One region of the Pseudarthrobacter sp. TAF60_1 genome, then DNA from elsewhere that is predicted to be linked to it. Evidence: riboswitches for the same ligand, from Rfam matches in the RefSeq annotation. Region 1 holds a riboswitch; the other holds the start of a gene.

Region 1 (5,194 bases):
GCGGCCGGGGGTTCCCACCACGATCTCGACGCCCTTCTGCAGGGCTTCCACCTGGGGCTCGTAGGCACGGCCGCCGTAAATGGTGGTGATACGGGCATTGCGCTTAACGGAGGCGGTCTGGAGGTCGTTGGCCACCTGGACGGCCAGCTCGCGGGTGGGCACGATGACCAGGGCCTGCGGTGCGCCGGGAACGGCGAGCTTGTCGAAACCGGCATCGTCCGGACCCACCACGCGCTGCAGCGCAGGGATGCCGAAGCCGAGGGTCTTGCCCGTGCCGGTCTTGGCCTGGCCGATGATGTCGTGGCCCGCGAGCGCCACCGGCAGGGTCATGGACTGGATGGGGAACGGGTGGGTGATCCCGGCGTCTGCCAGGGACTCGACGATGTCGGCGCGCACGTTGTAATCGGCGAATGACTTCTCCGCGATTTCGTGCGGCGTCTCGTCGGAGATGATGGTCTCTTCGGGTTCGATCGTTTCGATGCCGGAGTCGTCCGTCAGGAGCTGGTGGGTATGCAATTCACTCACAGGTGAGTTTCCTTATTCATTTGGGCATTGGCGCTGCCTGCTCAACGGGCCGGCCGATGTGGCCGCTCCGGAGCACGCTCGGGCGCGCAAGCAAATCCAGTGGAAGCCGATCGCGGGCTATCTAAATGCTGGCACTGGTGACCAGCGGGTCTGTCTCAAGATCGCGTAGGGGCGGGCTTGTTGAATTCAAAATAAAGGAAATCAACGACCGGGCATCCATTTCTACTTCTTCAGTCTAGCCGTACGGACCCCGAATCCCGGCTTTTGGCCGTGGAAACAAGGGCGGGCTGCTCAGGCCAGGAGCTCGAAGTGGACCGCACGGGCGGTGATATCGGAGGAGATCAGGCGCACCCGGACCTTGGTGCCTGATTCGAGGTCGCCGGCGCATCGGGCTGTCACGGCCGGTTCGGCGATCTGGACGATCCCCGAGGGGCCATTGCCGTTCTTCCCGTTCCCGCTCTTGCCGCCGTTGTTGCCGTTCTTAGCAACGTTGCCATTGTCTTTTTGCGGCTTCGACCCGGAAATGACAATGGCATCAAACTCCTGGCCAATGTGGTTGACCAGGAGGGCGGCTTCCACGGTGTCCAGGGCCATGCGTTCCATCCGGCTTGCCAGCTGGTCGGATGCCGCCATGATTTCCGGGAGGGTGGGCAGGGCTTCCCGCGCCCAGTCGGGGACCGGCCTGCCGTTGCTCAGGGCTTCGCAGATCACCAGGACGAACCTGTCGATGAGCCGCCGGAGCGGCGCCGTGGTGTGGGCATAGGCGGCGCCGATGGCCGACTGGATGGCGTCCTCAGGAACAGTGCCGTCAAAAGCGGTGTAGCTCGCACCGCGGAAAAGCATGCCTGCGGAATGCATGATGGCCAGTTGCCTGGGCTCGGTGGGATCGAGGCTGCGGAGGTACTCGCCGTAGCTGGTCTTCCCGTCCCACGGCTTGCCGAGGGCCACCGTCTGGAGCCGGAAATGCCGGAGCGAGCGCTCGTCAGGGGCGGGCATGGTACGCAGGACGCCAACCTTCCCCGCCAGCATCATGTCGGCTGCAGCCATTCCGGTCATCAGCGAAATCTGGGCATTCCAGTCCTCCACCGGAAGCTGGGGCGCCGCGGCAATCCGGTAGCCGCCGTCGGGCAGTTGTAGGATTTCCTGCTCCGGCATGTTCAGGCTGGCGCCGCCACGCTGACGCTCCAGTTCAACGCGCTTGAGCCCTACTTCCTTCAGGAGCTGCAGCACGGGGTTGGCCGTTCCGGCGTCGATCTCGGCCTGGACACCCTTATAGTCCAACTTGGCCCGGCTGCGGATAGTGGCCCGCTGGACGGACACGCTGCCAACGTGGGCGTCGTCGTCGAGCCCGAATTCCCAGACAAACGCGGCACACAGCTGGTGGGCCAGCAGGCTGCCTGCCTCCTCGCTGATGACCTCGGGATGCAGCGGAATCCGGCCGTCCGGGGCATAGAACGTCTGGCCGCGGCGGCGGGTCTCGGCGTCCAGGCTCCCGCCGGGACGGACAAAGGACGGCACGTCCGCGATGGCGTACAGCACCCGGTAGCCCGCGGCGGAACGCTCGATGAACAGCGCCTGGTCAAGGTCCGTGGACGACGCCGGATCGATGGTCAGGAACTCAACATCCGTCAGGTCAGCGGGCGGCAGCTGATGCGCGGCGACGGCTTCCTCGGCGTCGCGGACCGCCTCGGCCGGGTAAGGGCCGGGCAGTTCCAGCTCGGTCCGCAGGGCACTCAGGGCTGCCTCGAGAGCGTTGGTCTTCTCGTGGACGTTCGGGGCCAACCGATGATGGGACACAAAAGTCAGGTTAGCCCGATTTCCCTTGATCGCGCACGTCCCGCTCCGCTGCGCGGGGGATTCTCAGGAGCCGGACGCCTGATTGTTAGGCGGCACCGGCATCCAAGGCGGCCAGCAGGGCCCTGGCTGCGGCGGCGGGGTCAGAGGCTTCCGTAATTGCGCGGACCACAACGATCCGGCTGGCACCGGCTTCCACCACCTGCTCGACGTTGTCCAAGTCAATCCCGCCAATAGCGAACCAAGGCAAAGCGGCCTGGGTGCCGGTGGCAGCAACGGCGTCCGCTGCATAACGCACCAGGTCAAGGCCGACGGCGGTCCGGCCGGGTTTGGTTGGGGTGGCCCATACCGGGCCCACGCAGAAGTAGTCCAGGCCGCCGTCGGCAGTCACCGAGGAGGACAAGCGGATGGCGCCTTCCACCTGTTCGGTGGTGTGGGTGGAAAGCCCCACCACGGGCCCTGCCCCCAGCAGCGTGCGTGCGGAGGCCACGGGCAGGTCTTTCTGGCCGATGTGGAAGACCGGCGCACCGGACAGCATGGCAATGTCAGCACGGTCATTCACCGCCCAGAGCCGTCCGTGCCGGGCAGCGGCCGCTTGGAGGACGGCGAGCAGTTCCAGTTCCTCGGCGGCCTCGATGTCCTTGTCGCGGAGTTGGATGATGTCCACGCCGCCGGCGAACGCCGCGTCCACAAACTCGGCAAAGTCCCCGCGGTCGCGGCGTGCGTCGGTGCACAGGTACAACCTGGCGCTGGGGGGCAGGCCGGCGCCGGACTCCTGGACGGTGGGGTTGGGGAGGAAGCTGGGGGTGGAAGACACGTTCATGGAAACCACCCTAGTTCCCCTAAACTGGGCGTGTACTGCGGGAGCCCGTTGCAGCCGTCACAAAGCGGCCGGGCTGAGAGGGCGTCAGAGCCGACCGCTTGACCTGATCCGGCTAGTACCGGCGTAGGGAAGGAAACACATGGTCCCCCCATCCGGCGGCCCGGCCGCCAGCCCACCCGGCCTTGACGAGAGCAGTCCCCCCATCCTGCGCGCCGACGTGGCGGTGATCGGTGGCGGAGTTATTGGCCACTGCATCGCCTGGGAGGCGCGGCGCTCCGGCCGCTCCGTGGTGCTGATCGATGACGAACCGGGTTCAGGGGCGAGCTGGGCGGCCGCCGGCATGCTCGCCCCTGTCAGCGAACTGCACTACCAGGAGGAAGGCCTCCTGGAGCTGATGCTCGAGTCCTCGTTCCTTTGGCCGGCCTTCGCGGCAAACCTCGGCCGGGCAGGGGCAGGGGATTTTGGCTACCTGACGACGCCGACCCTCGCCGTCGGTGCCGACGCCGCGGACCGCCGCGCGCTGATGGACCTCAGGGCCGTCCAAGAGGCCAATGGACTGCAGGTGGAGCCGCTGACGGTCAGGGAAGCGAGGGGCAGGGAACCGCTGCTCAGTCCGGCCATTTCCTGTGCCCTGGCCATTCTGGCGGACCACCAGGTGGACCCGCGCAGGCTGATTGCATCGCTGCGGGAAGTCCTGGCCGGCCACGAACCGGGCGCAGGGACCGCCGTCGATGGCGCCCGTAACGGGTTCGCCGTTGATGACCGCGCCACGGCACTTCTCTGGGAGGGAAAGCGCGTCAGCGGTGTGAAGCTGGCCGGTGGCGGCACAGTCCTGGCGGGGGAGACCATCGTGGCCAACGGCCTTCAGGCGGCGGCCTTGGGTGGCTTGCCGGATTGGCTGCAGCTGCCTCTGAGGCCCGTTTACGGCGACATCCTGCGCCTCCGCGTTCCCCAGCACTTGCGCCCGTTGGTGACGTCCACCGTCCGGGGCCTGGTCCACGGCGTGCCGGTCTACATTGTCCCCCGGCAGGACGGCACGGTGGTGATCGGGGCAACCCAGCGCGAGGACGCACTTCCCGGCGCGGAGGACACCGGTGCAGCCCGCCGTGCCGTCACAGCTGGCCGTGCCGTCTCTGCGGGCGGCGTGTACCAGTTGCTGCGTGACGGGCAGGTCCTGCTGCCCGCCGTCGCCGAGCTGGAGCTTCTCGAATGCACCACGCGGGCGCGTCCTGCGACGCCGGACAACGCGCCGCTGCTGGGCCGCGTCCCTGCTCCCAGCTCAGGACACATTCCGGGGCTGATTATTGCCACCGGTTTCTACCGTCACGGAGTGCTGCTGGCTCCCGCAGCAGCAGCCATCTGCCGCGACCTGCTGGATGGCCGGAACGATCCGCGCTGGCAGGTTCACTCGCCGGACAGGTTTTCCAGCCAGCCACAAGCCGCCCTTCAACCCACAAAGGAAAAAGCATGAACATCACCCTCAACGGCGCGCCGCATGCCGTCCCCCGGGACGCGTCCATCACCACCCTGGTCACCCAGATCACGGGCCGCCCCCTCGCCGCCAACGGCCAGGCCGCGGACGGGCAGAAACTCGGCGTCGCCGTTGCCCACAACTCAGAAGTGGTACCCCGCAGCCAGTGGTTCGTCACCGCGCTCGCCGACGGGGACAACGTCGAACTGGTCACCGCAGTTCAGGGAGGCTGACACCATGACAGTCACAAACAACATCAGCACCGCCACCACGTCGCCGGACACGGACCGGCTCGTCATCGACGGCGTCGAACTCGGCTCCCGCCTCATCATGGGCACCGGGGGCGCCCCCAGCCTGGACGGGCTTGGGGCCGCCCTGCTGGCGTCGGGAACGGAGCTCACCACCGTGGCCATGAGGCGCTATTCGCCCACCGAGTCCGGGTCCCTCTTTCAGCTCCTGGTGGACCACGGAATCCGGGTCCTGCCCAACACGGCCGGCTGCTTCACGGCAAGGGACGCCGTCATGACGGCCGAACTGGCCCGCGAAGCCCTGGAAACGGATTGGGTCAAGCTCGAGGTCAT
Region 2 (5,194 bases), on a different contig from region 1:
CGCAGCGATCAGCACGCCACCCAGCACCACCCAGATGTCCAGCAGCGAGTAGGTGGATTCCCGGGCCCACGTGCGCTGACCGGTGCCAAATCCGCGTGCTTCCATGGTCACGGCCAGCCGGGAGGCACGCCGGATCGCCTGAACCAGCAGTCCAAAGCTCTGCCCGAGCGTGGCCCGCAGCCGCTGCAACGGGCTGCCGTGCGACCCCACGCCGCGGGCACGCCGGGCCACCCCGATGGTCTGCCATTCCTCGGCCAGGAGTCCCACCAGCCGCATCGCGGCCAACGTGCCAAGGACGAACCGGTGCGGCAGCCGGGCTTTCTGGGCCAGCGCATCGGCGAGGTCGGTGGGGTCCGTGCAGGTCATCAGCAGGATCGCCGGCAAGGCTATCGCGAGACCGCGCAGCATGAAGCCGAGCCCCAGCTGAAGGGAACCTTCGCTGATCGACCAGATCCCGACGTCGAGCAGTACAGCTCCGCTGTCCGCGGCCACAATGGCCGTGCTCCAGCCGCCCACCGCTGCCGCGATGATGAGGGGCCAGCCGCGTTGCCAGAGCAGGCGCAGCGTCAGTCCGGCGAGCGGGAAGAGCGCCAGTTCCGCGGCGAGCGCCACCGATGCGGAAACCCAGTCGATGGAGAGCGCCAGGACCACGGTGATGAGGAAGACGGCGCCGAATTTGGCCAGCGGGTTGGCGCGCGTCAGCAGGGCCTGGTTGCCGCTGAGCGTCAGGGCGTCCCTCATGCTGCCCCTGCTTCCTGACGGGCGCCGCCCCGCGAGGCCGGGCCCAGGCGCAGCTCGGTGCCGCCGAGGACTGCGGTGAATTCTTCGTCGTGGGTCACGGAGACCACGGACGTTCCGGCGTCGAGCAGTTCTGAGAGGAAGGAGGCGAGCTCGGCCCACGTGTTGGCATCCTGGCCGAACGTGGGTTCGTCCAGCACCAGCACCCGCGGGTGGGCCGCGAGGACGGTGGCCACCGACAGGCGCCGCTTTTCGCCCCCGGACAACGTGTACGGATTCGCATCCACCAGGTGTGTGAGGCGCAGCCGCTCCAGGAGTTCGTCCACGCGTTCCTCCCCGTACCCCAGGTGACGCGGACCAAACATCAGCTCGTCCAGCACCCGGCCGGTGACGAACTGGTGCTCGGGTTCCTGGAACACGGTGCCGATCCGGGAAATCAGCTCTTTGGCCTTCCATTTGTAAGGGTCTATCCCGGCACCTTGGGAAAGCTCGACGGCGGCGGACACCGTTCCCTCCACCGGCGCCAGGAGTCCGGCAAGCGTCAGCGCGAACGTCGATTTTCCGGCGCCGTTGGGGCCGGTGATGGTCAGGGCCTGGCCGGCGCGGACCTGGGCCGTGATGCCCGTTTGCACAGGCACCGGCGGGATGGTGCGGAAGCCCCGGCGGCGTGGCCGCTCACGGGACACGGCAAGCCGCTCGGCCGCCAGCAGCAAATCGCCGAAGTCAGCAGAACTACCACCGGATGTGCCGGCACGCGGACGGGTCTCGGGAACGTATCCCGGCACCCACACACCGGCGCGGATCAGTATGCTGCGTGCCTCGGCGAGCACCCGGTCCGGCGGCCCGTCCAGGAGCACGCCGGAGGTGCTGCCCGGGATGCCATCGGCCGCCCCGGCAGCCGAGCCCGGTTGCAGCACCACGATCCGGTCCACCAGGTCTTTCCAGACGGACACGCGGTGTTCCACCACCACCAGGGTGGCGCCGGTCTTGTCGAGGCAGCGGGCAACGGCGTCCCGGACTTCCAGGACACCGGCGGGATCGAGGTTTGCGGTCGGTTCGTCCAGCAGGATCAGCCCGGGCCGCATCGCGAGGATGCCGGCCAGCGCCAGCCGCTGCTTTTGGCCGCCGGACAGGGCCGACGTCGGGTGGTCCAGCGGGAGCCCCGCGGCGTCTGGTCCCGCCGCGCCCGGGACTCCGGCCGCACTGTCCGGGCGCCCGGCACTACGCAGCCCGACGTCGTCGAGCGCTTCCTCCACCCGCCGCCAGATCTCATCCCGCGGCACTGCCAGGTTCTCCGCGCCAAAGGCGACGTCGTCGCCCAGCCGGGAGAGGACCACCTGCGTTTCAGGATCCTGCTGCATCAGTCCGGCCCGGCCGCGCTGGCCGCGCGGCGCAACGCCGTCGATCAGCAGCGTGCCGGTCTCGTCGGCGTCGTCCGCTTCGTCACCCAGCACCCCGGCGAGCGCGTGCAGCAGCGTTGATTTGCCGGCGCCCGAGGGGCCCAGCAGCAGCACCCGCTCTCCGGGCGCGATGTCCAGGTCGAGCCCCTGGACGGCTGGTACGGCGCGGCCGGCGTGCCGCCAGCCCCAGCCACGGGCGGACACCGCTGCGGGGCGCACAGCGGAAACGCCGGCGTCGGAAGCGGCCATCAGTTGAAGACGGGCTCCGAGGATGCCTTCCGCGATGCGAAGGAGCTCAGCACACCCGTCTTCGCCAGGCCGCGGGTGGCGAGCCAGGAAACGGCGCCCGCGATCACGGCACCCGAGATCGCGCAGAAGACAATGTAAGCGGCTTTATCGCCGGCCTCATAGGCGATGTTCCAGCCCCACGGGAGGAAGGAATCGTTCAGGCCGCAGAAAAGTCCTGCCCCGGCACCGGCCAGCAGGGCGGTCGGAAGGTTGAACTTCTTGTAGGCGAAGGCGGCGAACACCAGTTCCGCGCCGAGGCCCTGCAGGATGCCGGAGATCAGCACGGTGGTGCCGTACTGCGAACCCATCATGAGCTCACCGGTGGCGGCCACGGCTTCGCAGAACAGTGCGGCGCCCGGTTTCCTGATGATGAGCATGCCCAGCACTGCCGGAATCATCCAGCCGCCGGCGATGAGGCCGGTCAGGGGCGGGTATGTCGCGTTCATCGGTGTGGAGACCAGCGCCGCACCCTGGTCCCATGCCCAGAAGATAACGCCGCCCGCAATGGCGATCAGAGCCGCCACTACAATGTCCACAACGCGCCAGCTATAGCTGGCTTTTTTGATTCCTACTGTTGTCATGTCAACCTCCTGAGGTACAGGAGGGGAGGGTGTTCTCGGTTGCCGCGCGGCCTGCGCCGTCCGGATCCGGACACTCTGAGAAGCTCGACTCCCTTGCGCCGGTACTAACCGGATCAGGTTCGAGGGTCTGCGGCTGTCCGCACTCTCAGCGCCCATCCACCGGCTGCATGACTGCAGTGCCCGACGGCGGCGCTCCCCTGTCGTAATTAATTCTGCCCTGATGGGCGTGACCCAGTTTACACCGCTGTAGGGGTAGATTGTGGGCCATGACTGCCGAACGATCCGATGTGACAGCGTTCGATCCCGATTCCGACGAGAACCAGCCGCCGGGGGCGCTCGAAGCCCTGATTGCACGAATCGACGCCGAGATCAGCGAGCTCCAGTTCCCGCGGTTCACGAAGGACGATTCCCTCAGCCTCGGGCTGCTGCTGGTGGAGCTCGGCAAGACCAGGAAGCTGCCCATCGCCATCGACATCACCAAGGGTGACCAGGTCCTGTTCCATGTTGCTTTGGACGGCGCCACCCCCAACAACGAACACTGGGTCCGGGCGAAGCAGCGCACCGCCGCCCGATACGAGATCCCTTCGCTGTTGGTGGGCTTGCGCGCCCGGCTGCGGGGCGGCCGGATCGAAGACCAGGGCTGGTATGACGAATCGGTCTATGCGGCCCACGGCGGGTGCTTCCCGGTTTACGTCACCGGTGTGGGCGCCGTGGCCACGGTGACCGTTTCGGGGCTGCCGCAGATGCAGGACCATGACCTCGTGGTGGAGGCCCTCCGGGAAATTCTGGGGTCCCTGCGCCCGGACTAGTGCTTGCCTTGTGCTGGCTGGCGGCCGGATCGCGTTAGGCTAAAGGCAGTCCCCGTCCCGGTCACAAGGAGTTCAAACCATGAACGTGCTCATCAAGCTGCTCGGCACCGGAATCAGCATCGGCGCCGGGTTTGTCGGCACTAAGCTGGTCAACGCCGTGTGGGAAAAGTCCACCGGCAACAAGGCACCCACGGGCAAGCACGAAGACACCCCCACGAGCCTTCGTTCGGCACTGACCTTCGCGCTGATCTCAGCCTCGGTCAGCACCATCATCCAGGTCCTCGCCAACCGCGGCACGCAGCGGGCCATCACCCGTTTCGCCAAGACCCAGGACATCGTCTAGCGAGTTTTTGTCCAGATAACGGCCGCTGTGCAGTCACCAGGCGGCATTATCTGGACAAAAACTCTTAGCCGTCGGACGCTTCGTCACGGGCGGATTTGGCCGCCTTCTGGACCACGGCCTCCAGATCATCGGAGCTGAGCAGCTCGCGGTGCATGTGCTTGGTGCGGTAGCCGGAGCGGCCCACCATGTGCGCGGACACCGGCACGGTCAGCAGCTGGAAAATCCAGGCCACCAGCAGCACCGGCCACACCCACCACGTCCGCATCTGCAGGCCGATGGCCGCCAGGAGCAGGAACAGCCCCAGCACCTGCGGTTTGGTGGCGGCGTGCATGCGGCTCAGCAGGTCAGGGAAACGGAGCAGGCCGACGGCGGCTGCCAGGGACATCAGTGCGCCCGCCACCAGGAACACCGCCGTCACGGTGTCAATCACGTTATCCACCAGGCTCGCGTCAGGACTCATGGGTGTGCTCCCGCCGGTCGGCCACGAAGCGCGCCACTGTTACGGAGCCGATGAAGCCGACTACGGACAGCGCCACGAGCAGCATCAGGTTGTTCAGGTGCCGGTTGACTGCCATGTCGATGCACAGCGCCGCGCCGAGGATGGCCAGCAGGACGTCGGAGGCCAGCACACGGTCCAGCAGCGACGGGCCCCGGGCGATCCGGATGATGGCACCGGCCGCGGCCAGTGAAAGAATGACTGCCGTGACAGCCAGGACAATCTGCATCATGCCGGGTTCTCCTGCCGCACTACTTCGAGTTCTTCCTTGCTGCCCATGATGCGGATCAGCCCGGCTTCGATGGAGCGGACCTCCTTGCGCAGGTTCTCCACATCCTCGGCAGTGCTGATATTGAGCGCGTGGAGATAGAGGGTGGACGTTGAACGGTCCACTTCCACCACCAGGGAACCGGGGATCAGCGAGATCACGTGGCCCACGGCGGTGACTATCAGGTCCTGGTGGCTCCGCAGCGGGACAGCGACCACTGCGTTGATCACTTTCGGTCCGCGGACGGCCGCCAAGTACATGACTTCGATGC

The links. Region 1 has a riboswitch for thiamine pyrophosphate ahead of thiO (glycine oxidase ThiO). Riboswitches for the same ligand answer to the same signal wherever they lie in the genome.
Region 2: linked by a shared signal. The riboswitch ahead of AB4Y73_RS15815 (ECF transporter S component) and the one ahead of thiO (glycine oxidase ThiO) in region 1 are both predicted to bind thiamine pyrophosphate.

Annotation. Positions count from the first base shown of each region.
Region 1 is NZ_JBFRDI010000003.1:157,692-162,885, forward strand. It holds gene AB4Y73_RS04310 (DEAD/DEAH box helicase) at 1-525, opposite strand, end outside; gene AB4Y73_RS04315 (RNB domain-containing ribonuclease) at 817-2,322, opposite strand; gene thiE (thiamine phosphate synthase) at 2,408-3,142, opposite strand; TPP riboswitch at 3,170-3,289, shown strand; gene thiO (glycine oxidase ThiO) at 3,282-4,613, shown strand; gene thiS (sulfur carrier protein ThiS) at 4,610-4,846, shown strand; gene AB4Y73_RS04335 (thiazole synthase) at 4,851-5,194, shown strand, end outside.
Region 2 is NZ_JBFRDI010000014.1:77,652-82,845, reverse strand. It holds gene AB4Y73_RS15825 (energy-coupling factor transporter transmembrane component T family protein) at 1-741, opposite strand, end outside; gene AB4Y73_RS15820 (ABC transporter ATP-binding protein) at 738-2,387, opposite strand; gene AB4Y73_RS15815 (ECF transporter S component) at 2,387-3,007, opposite strand; TPP riboswitch at 3,080-3,216, opposite strand; gene AB4Y73_RS15810 (heme-degrading domain-containing protein) at 3,274-3,816, shown strand; gene AB4Y73_RS15805 (DUF4235 domain-containing protein) at 3,896-4,159, shown strand; gene mnhG (monovalent cation/H(+) antiporter subunit G) at 4,224-4,619, opposite strand; gene AB4Y73_RS15795 (monovalent cation/H+ antiporter complex subunit F) at 4,609-4,887, opposite strand; gene AB4Y73_RS15790 (Na+/H+ antiporter subunit E) at 4,884-5,194, opposite strand, start outside.